2 regions of the Pseudoalteromonas sp. GB43 genome follow, and region 1 is predicted to be linked to the other one. Evidence: predicted binding sites of a transcription regulator. Region 1 holds the regulator's gene; the other holds the start of a gene.

Region 1 (4,324 bases):
GCTATCTCGTTTCGTTAAGTACACCATCCCAGGTTTAAGGGTGATGTCTTACCAAGAGGTACCAGACGAAAGACAGATTAAGATTGTCAGCTCAGTAGGCCAACAATAGGATAGTAAAGGGGTTGAACCATGAAAATTAAACGTTTTTTTGCTAAAGATATGCGCACTGCACTGAAAGAAGTGAAAGATGAGTTAGGTGTTGATGCGGTTATTATGTCGAACAAAAAGCTTGCTAACGGCGTTGAAATCGTTGCAGCTGTTGATTACGACAAAGCAGCCCCGAAAGCCGAAGCTAAACCAGCAGTGGCACAATCAGCACCTGCTCCACAGCATAACTTTGTTAAACCTGAGCCAATGCGTGCTAAACCTGAGCCGCAAGCGAAAGTTGCTGATAGCCTACAAGCGTTACTTGAGCGTCAAGCCCCACGCCCTCGTTCGCCAGAGCTTGCGTCAATGTTTAGTCAATCTGGTATTGATACGAGTGAACACTATCAAGCAAAAGAGCCAAGCTTTGAGCAGCAACAGCCACAATACAAGCAAGCTCCTCGTTATCAACCGCAGGCAGCACCTCGTGTACAAACTCAAGCACATAGCTTAGGTTTTGATGACGACTTAGATTCTGGTTTTGATGATTTAGATTCACCAGCCGAGCACAAAAACTCAGAACCTGCGAATCAATCAGAAATGACGACCATGCGCGAAGAAATGAATGCGATTCGTCAATTACTTGAACACCAAGTATCTGGCTTAATGCAACAAGATATGGCACGCCGTGATCCGACTCGCGCATGTATGATTGACCGCTTAGCAGGTATGGGTATTGAACGTGATGTTGCTGAGCAAATGACCTGTTTCATTCCTGATGATGTATCACGTCAACAAGCGTGGCAAGCACTTCTGCAAATGGTTGAAAACCAAATGCATACAACGAATAACGAAATCCTGCGTCAAGGCGGTGTATTTGCGTTAGTGGGTCCAACAGGCGTTGGTAAAACAACCACAGTTGCAAAATTAGCTGCACTGGGTGCACAAAAATATGGTGCTGATAAAGTGGCGTTGATCACCACTGATACCTACAGAATTGGTGCCTACGAACAATTGGCTACTTATGGTCGTATTATTGGTTGTGGTGTTAAGCAGGTAAAAGATGCGAATGAATTAGCTGAAGTGTTATACCATTTACGTAATAAGCGTCTAGTATTAATAGACACAGCGGGTATGAGCCAACGTGATTTACGTTTAACTGAGCAGTTAAATACCCTAATGCGTAATCAGCGTGTTGATATTCGTAGTTATTTAGTATTAAGTGCTACAGCACAGATAAATGTGTTGCAAGAAACCGTAAGACACTTTAAAAAGGTTCACCTAAGTGGCTGTATCTTCACTAAATTGGATGAATCTTTAAGTTTAGGTGAGATTATTAGCATAGCGATTCAAAATCGCTTGCCAATAGGGTATCTTACTAACGGTCAGCGTGTTCCTGAGGATATTCGCGTAGCGAATGCTGAAAAACTAGTGAAAAAAGCTGAACAATTGTATTTAAAACGAGCAAAAGCACAACATTCAAGACGTCAAGCAGTAGCGTCGAACACAGTAGGGATGTATGATTAACACAGTATTAGATCAAGCAAGCGGCCTGCGCAAAATGAATCAAAATAATAATAGTGGCGTTAAAGTTATCGCTGTGACTGGCGGTAAAGGTGGAGTGGGTAAAACCAACGTTTCACTCAATACCGCAATCGCATTAGGTCAGCAAGGAAATCGTGTATTAGTATTAGATGCCGATTTAGGTTTGGCAAACTGTGACGTAATGCTTGGCCTTCGTGTTGAACGTAACTTATCTCATGTTTTGTCAGGCGAGTGTGAGCTTGACGAAATTCTCGTTGAAGGCCCTGCAGGCATCAAAATTGTACCAGCGACGTCTGGTTCGCAAAGCATGGTGGAATTAACACCATCTGAGCATGCAGGTCTTATTCGCGCTTTTAGCGAGTTAAACACCGAGTTTGATATTTTAATTGTCGATACCGCCGCAGGTATTTCTGACATGGTATTAAGCTTTTCTCGTGCAGCCCAAGATGTTGTTGTGGTTGTATGCGATGAACCTACCTCAATTACCGATGCTTATGCGCTTATAAAAGTGCTTAGCCGTGAGCATGGCGTATATAAATTTAAAATTGTTGCCAATATGGTGCGCAGTTTGCGTGAAGGGCAAGAATTATTTGCTAAACTTTCAAAAGTAACGGATCGCTTTTTAGACGTTTCAATGGAGTTGGTAGCTACCATTCCTTATGACGAGAACATGCGTAAATCTACGCGACGTCAAAAGGTGATTGTTGAATTATTTCCAAACTCACCAGCTGCGGTGGCGTTTAAAACATTAGCAACAAAAGCAGTTAAGTGGCCGATTCCTAATCAACCTTCTGGCCATTTAGAATTTTTCATTGAAAAACTAGTAAACGGCTAACTATGACAACATCGGTGAATAAAGCGATGGGATATCAATCAGCACAAAACTTAAATGCGATTGTTGAAAAACATGCCTCTTTAGTTAAAAAAGTGGCGTGCCATCTAATTGCTCGTTTACCTGCCAGTGTCCAACTCGATGATTTAATTCAATCAGGCATGATAGGCCTAATTGAAGCATCAAAAAACTTTGATGCTAGCAAAGGGGCTAGTTTCGAAACTTTCGCTGGAATTCGTATTCGTGGTGCGATGTTAGACGAAATTCGTAGAGGTGACTGGGCACCACGCTCAGTTCACCGAAATGCTCGCCTTGTGGCTGAAACCATTTCCGAATTAGAAAGCACGCTAAATCGTGAACCTAAAGATACAGAAGTCGCTGAAAAACTTGATATAACGCTCGATGAGTACCATCATATTCTACATGATGTAAATTCTAGTAAAGTATTAGGTATAGAGGACTTAGGCGTTGATGAAGACGTCATTACACCTGTAGGTCAGGATTTAGGACTAGACAAACCGTTTAATAACGTTAAAAATGAGCGGTTTAACCAGTCTCTATTAACGGCTATCCAATCGTTACCAGAAAGAGATGCACTTGTTTTGTCTTTGTACTACAACGACGAAATGAACTTAAAAGAAATAGGACACATACTCGATGTTAGTGAATCGCGTGTGAGTCAGATACATGGTCAGGCGATGATTAAGCTCAAAGCAAAAATCAATGACTGGATTAATTAGTAGTAAGTAAATATAGGTTCAAACCTCACCGGAGGATGTTTTGGATAAAAACATGAAAATTCTTGTTGTTGATGATTTTTCTACAATGAGACGTATCATTAAAAATCTATTAAGGGATTTAGGTTTTACCAATGTGCAGGAAGCTGACGATGGGTCAACAGCATTGCCAATGCTACAAAATCAAGAATTTGATTTTGTTGTAACAGATTGGAACATGCCAGGTATGCAAGGCATTGATTTGTTAAGAGCAATTCGTGCTGATGATAGCCTTAAGCATATTCCTGTATTAATGGTGACAGCTGAAGCGAAAAAAGAACAAATTGTTGCTGCTGCTCAAGCGGGTGTTAATGGCTATATCGTTAAACCATTCACTGCTGCGACACTTAAAACCAAATTGGAAAAAGTGTTTGAACGTTTAGGTTAATCTAAGGGGAGAGGCTTATGTCAGCACTAGCTGCGCCTCAAATAAGTTTAGAGCAAGCTCGTCAACTTGTTGAGTTTCTTGAAAATGGTGAACAAGAAAAAGCTGATCAGCTGATACTTGAAACAGCATCAAAAGAACAATCAGAGCTGTTTGCTGAAATCGGTAAACTGACGCGACAATTACATGAAGCGCTAAAAAACTTTGATCTAGATACTCGTCTTTCAGATTTAACTACCGATGCGATCCCAGACGCTAAGCAGCGCTTAAATTATGTTATGGAAATGACAGAAAGCGCCGCTAACAAAACCATGGATGCAGTTGAAGCTAGTTTACCTATAGCGCAACAACTTGCAGATGAAATAGCGACGATTAAACCAACGTGGGATCGTTTAATGAGCCGAGAAATAGAGCTCGGTGAGTTTAAAAAGCTATGTCATAGCTTAGATAATTTTATGAATAACTCGCATACTAAAACCGATGAGCTACAGGGCTTGATGACCAATGTGCTGATGGCACAGGACTATCAAGATTTGACGGGGCAAGTAATCCGTCGCGTCATTGAGTTAGTGCGAGAAGTAGAAGACAGTTTAATTAATCTCTTAACTGTGTTTGGCAGTCAAGAAGATGGTCATCAACAACAAGAAAAACAGGCCATAGAAAAAGCACCTGCAACAAGTGATACACTAGCAGGTCCTGAAG
Region 2 (4,324 bases), 230 kb from region 1:
GCATTTAGCTCATCTGCGGCTACTTTGGCGCTCTCTAACAGCGTACCGAACGACAAGATGGCCACTTTACTACCTTGTTTGATACTACGCGCTTTACCGATTTCAATCGCACTCATTGTTGATTCAACATCACAATTGCCGGCACTACCACGTGGGTAACGAACAGCAACAGGTTGATTGCATTGGTAGCCAGTGTAAAGCATTTGGCGGCACTCGTTAGTGTCGCTTGGCGCCATAATAATCATATTAGGAATACAGCGCATAAAACTTAAGTCATAGGCGCCTTGGTGAGTTTCACCATCAGCACCAACAATACCTGCACGGTCAATAGCGAATAAAACAGGTAAGTTTTGTAATGCTACATCGTGGATAAGTTGATCGTAAGCGCGTTGTAAAAAGCTTGAATAAATAGCAACAACAGGCTTCAACCCTTCACAAGCGAGGCCTGCTGCAAGCGTTACAGCATGTTGTTCAGCAATCGCCACATCAAAGTATTGCGCAGGATACTCTTTTGAAAAACGCACCATGCCTGAACCTTCACGCATCGCAGGGGTAATTGCCATTAGCTTGTCGTCTTGGGCTGCCATATCGCATAACCAGTCACCAAACACATTTGAGAATGTGGCAGCACCCGGTTTTGATTTTGGTAATTTCGACATGCTCGGATCAAATTTTGGTACGCCGTGGTAGCCAATTGGATCCGCTTCAGCAGGCTTATAACCTTTACCTTTTTGCGTTTTAATATGTAGTAACTGTGGGCCTTTAAGGTTACGCATATTACGTAAGGTATCAACCAACATATTTACATCATGACCATCGATTGGGCCGATGTAATTTAGGCCTAACTCTTCAAAGAACGTACCCGGAATGACCATTCCTTTTAGGTGCTCTTCCATGCGGCTAGCAAGTTCTTTCACAGGCGGTAAACCAGAAAGGAGCTTTTTACTGCCTTCACGAATATTGGTGTAGAAGCTACCAGATAAAATTCGGGCAAAGTGGTTATTGAGTGCCCCCACGTTTTCTGAAATCGACATTTCATTGTCGTTTAAGATAATTAACACGTTAGGATTAACATCACCCATGTGATTCATTGCTTCAAATGCCATACCAGCAGTGATCGCACCATCGCCAATAACAGCAACAGTTTTACGATCTTTACCTTCTTTTTCTGCAGCAATGGCCATACCTAAGGCTGCTGAAATTGAGGTGCTCGAATGACCAACACTGAAAGTATCGTATGGGCTTTCTTCACGGAATGGGAATGGGTGTAAACCGTCTTTTTGACGAATAGTATGCATTTGGTCACGACGACCCGTTAAGATTTTATGCGGGTATGCTTGATGACCCACATCCCAAACTAAACGATCTTCAGGAGTGTTATAAACATAATGCAGTGCAACTGTTAACTCAACAGTGCCTAAACCTGATGCTAGATGACCACTACTTTGCGAAACTGAGTTAAGTAGGTATTCGCGTAACTCTTTACTAAACGCAGGTAACTTGTCTTGCGCTAAATCACGCAGTTGTGCTGGTTCGTCAACCAAACTTAATAATGGATACTTGCTACTATCAAGTGTCATGATTTTTTATACATCCTTCGCTAACCAGAGTGCATTATAGCCCATTGCCGCTCCGATTTTTTAGTTATTTTGTCTTTCTTTTTAGGTATTAATAATTGCGTTCAACAATATAGCTTGCAAGACTCGCTAATTCGCTGGTGTCGTAATCAATAGCCTCAAGAGCTTGATGGGCTTGAGCCAGCAAATCTTGGGCTTTTTGCTTTGCGCCTGCCATCCCTAATAAAGCAGGGTAGGTTGCTTTGTTTGCAGCAACATCGGAACCCTGTGGCTTACCTAATGTTTCAGTATCAGCTTCTACATCAAGGATATCGTCTTGTACCTGAAAGGCCAGCCCAATTGCTTGACCGAATAGGTTTAATTGCGCGAGTGTATGTTCATCACAGCTTTTTGCACTCAATGCACCGAGTGTAATTGCACAATTAAGCAAGGCACCCGTTTTTAGCTGATGAATGCGCTCTAGCTGAGCAACTGTAATTTCTTTATCGGTCGCTTCAATATCCAGTGCTTGCCCACCTACCATACCTTCAATACCTGAGGCTTTGCTTAATGAGGCAATCATTTTTACTTGCTGGCTCGCAGAAACAGCAAATTGATGATTGGCAATTAAATCAAATGCCAGTGTTTGTAAGGCATCACCTGCGAGTATGGCTTGTGCTTCGCCATAGACAATATGACAGGTAGGGCGGCCACGTCTTAAGTCATCATCATCCATTGCTGGTAAGTCATCATGAACTAAAGAATAGCTATGAATACACTCAATAGCGGCGGCAAGAATATCAAGATCGGCCTTGTCCGCGCCCATCATCCGGCCCGTTGCATATACAAGGTAAGGACGTAAGCGTTTACCACCATTTAGAACACCGTAGTGGGTGGCTTCTTTGATGTTTTTTTCGGTATTAAGTGGCTGTTCAAAATAGCGATTTAAGTGTGCTTCTACGTCTTCACGAGCGCGTTGTAATTGTTCTTTTAATTGCACTTAATTAGTCCAAGTTTGAATCAAAATTGCTAAGAGGCGCTTGGCTATCGTTACCCATTAAAATGGCAACTTTTTGTTCGGCTTGTTGTAACTTACCAGACGAAGCGTTTGCTAGCGCAATGCCGCGTTCAAATTGTTTTAGTGATTGTTCCAGTGACAATTCACCTTGCTCCATTTGTGCAACAATTTGAGATAATTCATCCAGTGCTTCTTCAAAGCTTAAGTTTTCTGGTTTCTTTGTTGCCATTGTGGCCTCGATAGCTGTTAGAAAGTGAGGCCAATTTTAGGGGGAATGCTAAACTAGGTCAAAGAATGATGTGTTTTTTTACGCATAATTCATTTTTAGTATGCTATTTTTACGATTTTAAATACAGCTTAAACTTGTAGCTTAAAAATCTTACATTAAAATAAAATTAATTCATTTAATGATTTAAGTATTTCAACTGCTTGCCGATAAGCAGTTAATAATAAAAATTTGATACTTGAGTGTATCGTGTAATTGTTCCTCTGGAGGGGTATGTGGATTTAGCAACCATAATAGGTATTCTTGGTGCCATAGGCTTAATTGCTATGTCGATGGTGTTAAGTAGTGATGACCAAGTTGCAATGTTTTACAACACGCCTTCGGTGGTCATTGTATTTGGTGGTTCGATTTTTATTGTATTATCAAATTTCACCATGGGGCAATTTTTGGGCATAGGTAAAGTGGCAGCAAAAGCTTTTATGTTCAAAATCGAATCTCCGGAAGAATTAATTGAAAAAGCAGTAGAATTAGCTGATTCTGCACGTAAAGGTGGCTTCTTAGCATTAGAAGAAGCTGAAATCCCCAACGGTTTTATGCGTAAAGGGGTCGATATGTTAGTGGATGGTCATGATGCTGATGTCGTTCGCGCCACGCTGCAAAAAGATATTTCTCTTACTGCTAACCGTCATGAACTCGGTGCTGGTTTATTCAAATCACTTGCCGATATTGCTCCTGCAATGGGTATGATCGGTACGCTAATCGGTCTGGTTGCTATGTTATCAAACATGGATGACCCAAAGGCAATCGGCCCAGCAATGGCAGTTGCCCTTTTAACAACTCTCTATGGTGCTTTCTTAGCAAACGTTGTCGCTATTCCAATTCAGGTAAAACTAGAACTGCGTAAAGACGAAGAAGCCCTCAATCAACGCTTAATTCTTGACGCGGTGCTAGGTATTCAAGACGGTCAGAACCCGAAAGTAATTGAAGGTATTTTGAAAAACTACTTAGCCGAATCAAAACGTAAAGTTGATACCGAGGAGTAGAGCATGTCAGATGAAGAGTGCAAATGTCCTCCACCAGGCTTGCCTGCATGGATGGGTACCTTCGCGGATTTAATGTCATTATTAATGTGCTTCTTTGTACTCTTGCTTGCTTTCTCTGAAATGGACGTGCTGAAGTTTAAGCAAATTGCTGGCTCTATGAAGTTTGCTTTTGGTGTACAAAATAAAATTGAAGTAAAAGATATTCCAAAAGGAACCTCTGTTATTGCCATGGAGTTTACTCCAGGCAAACCTGAGCCAACACCTATTGAAACGATTCAGCAACAAACCGTTGAGATGACACAACAAATGCTTGAGTTTCAGGCTGGCGACGAAAGCTCCGCCGGTGGTCGACAAGAACAGCGCGGTAATAAACGTGGTGGTGAATCGCAAAGTACGGCTCAGCAACAAGCTTTAGAACAGTCAATTTCTGCGGCTGATCAAGAACAAACAAATGAACTTGTGAAGAAAATTGCTCAGCAAC

Evidence for each region. The regulator FliA, encoded in region 1, starts transcription of late flagellar genes. The targets are predictions, from matches to a motif close to CTAAAGNTNNNNNNNNNNNNGCCGATA.
Region 2: the regulator FliA is predicted to act here: its motif matches at 2,986-3,012, upstream of pomA (flagellar motor protein PomA).

What each region holds. Positions count from the first base shown of each region.
Region 1 covers NZ_JBPCHJ010000001.1:2,888,868-2,893,191, forward strand. The annotation lists gene flhA (flagellar biosynthesis protein FlhA) at 1-109, shown strand, start outside; gene flhF (flagellar biosynthesis protein FlhF) at 130-1,611, shown strand; gene ACRWSG_RS13710 (MinD/ParA family ATP-binding protein) at 1,604-2,464, shown strand; gene ACRWSG_RS13715 (RNA polymerase sigma factor FliA) at 2,491-3,201, shown strand; gene cheY (chemotaxis response regulator CheY) at 3,242-3,625, shown strand; partial or broken gene ACRWSG_RS13725 (protein phosphatase CheZ) at 3,643-4,324, shown strand, end outside.
Region 2 covers NZ_JBPCHJ010000001.1:2,654,051-2,658,374, forward strand. The annotation lists gene dxs (1-deoxy-D-xylulose-5-phosphate synthase) at 1-1,580, opposite strand, end outside; gene ispA ((2E,6E)-farnesyl diphosphate synthase) at 1,669-2,556, opposite strand; gene xseB (exodeoxyribonuclease VII small subunit) at 2,561-2,803, opposite strand; gene pomA (flagellar motor protein PomA) at 3,076-3,843, shown strand; gene ACRWSG_RS12620 (flagellar motor protein MotB) at 3,847-4,324, shown strand, end outside.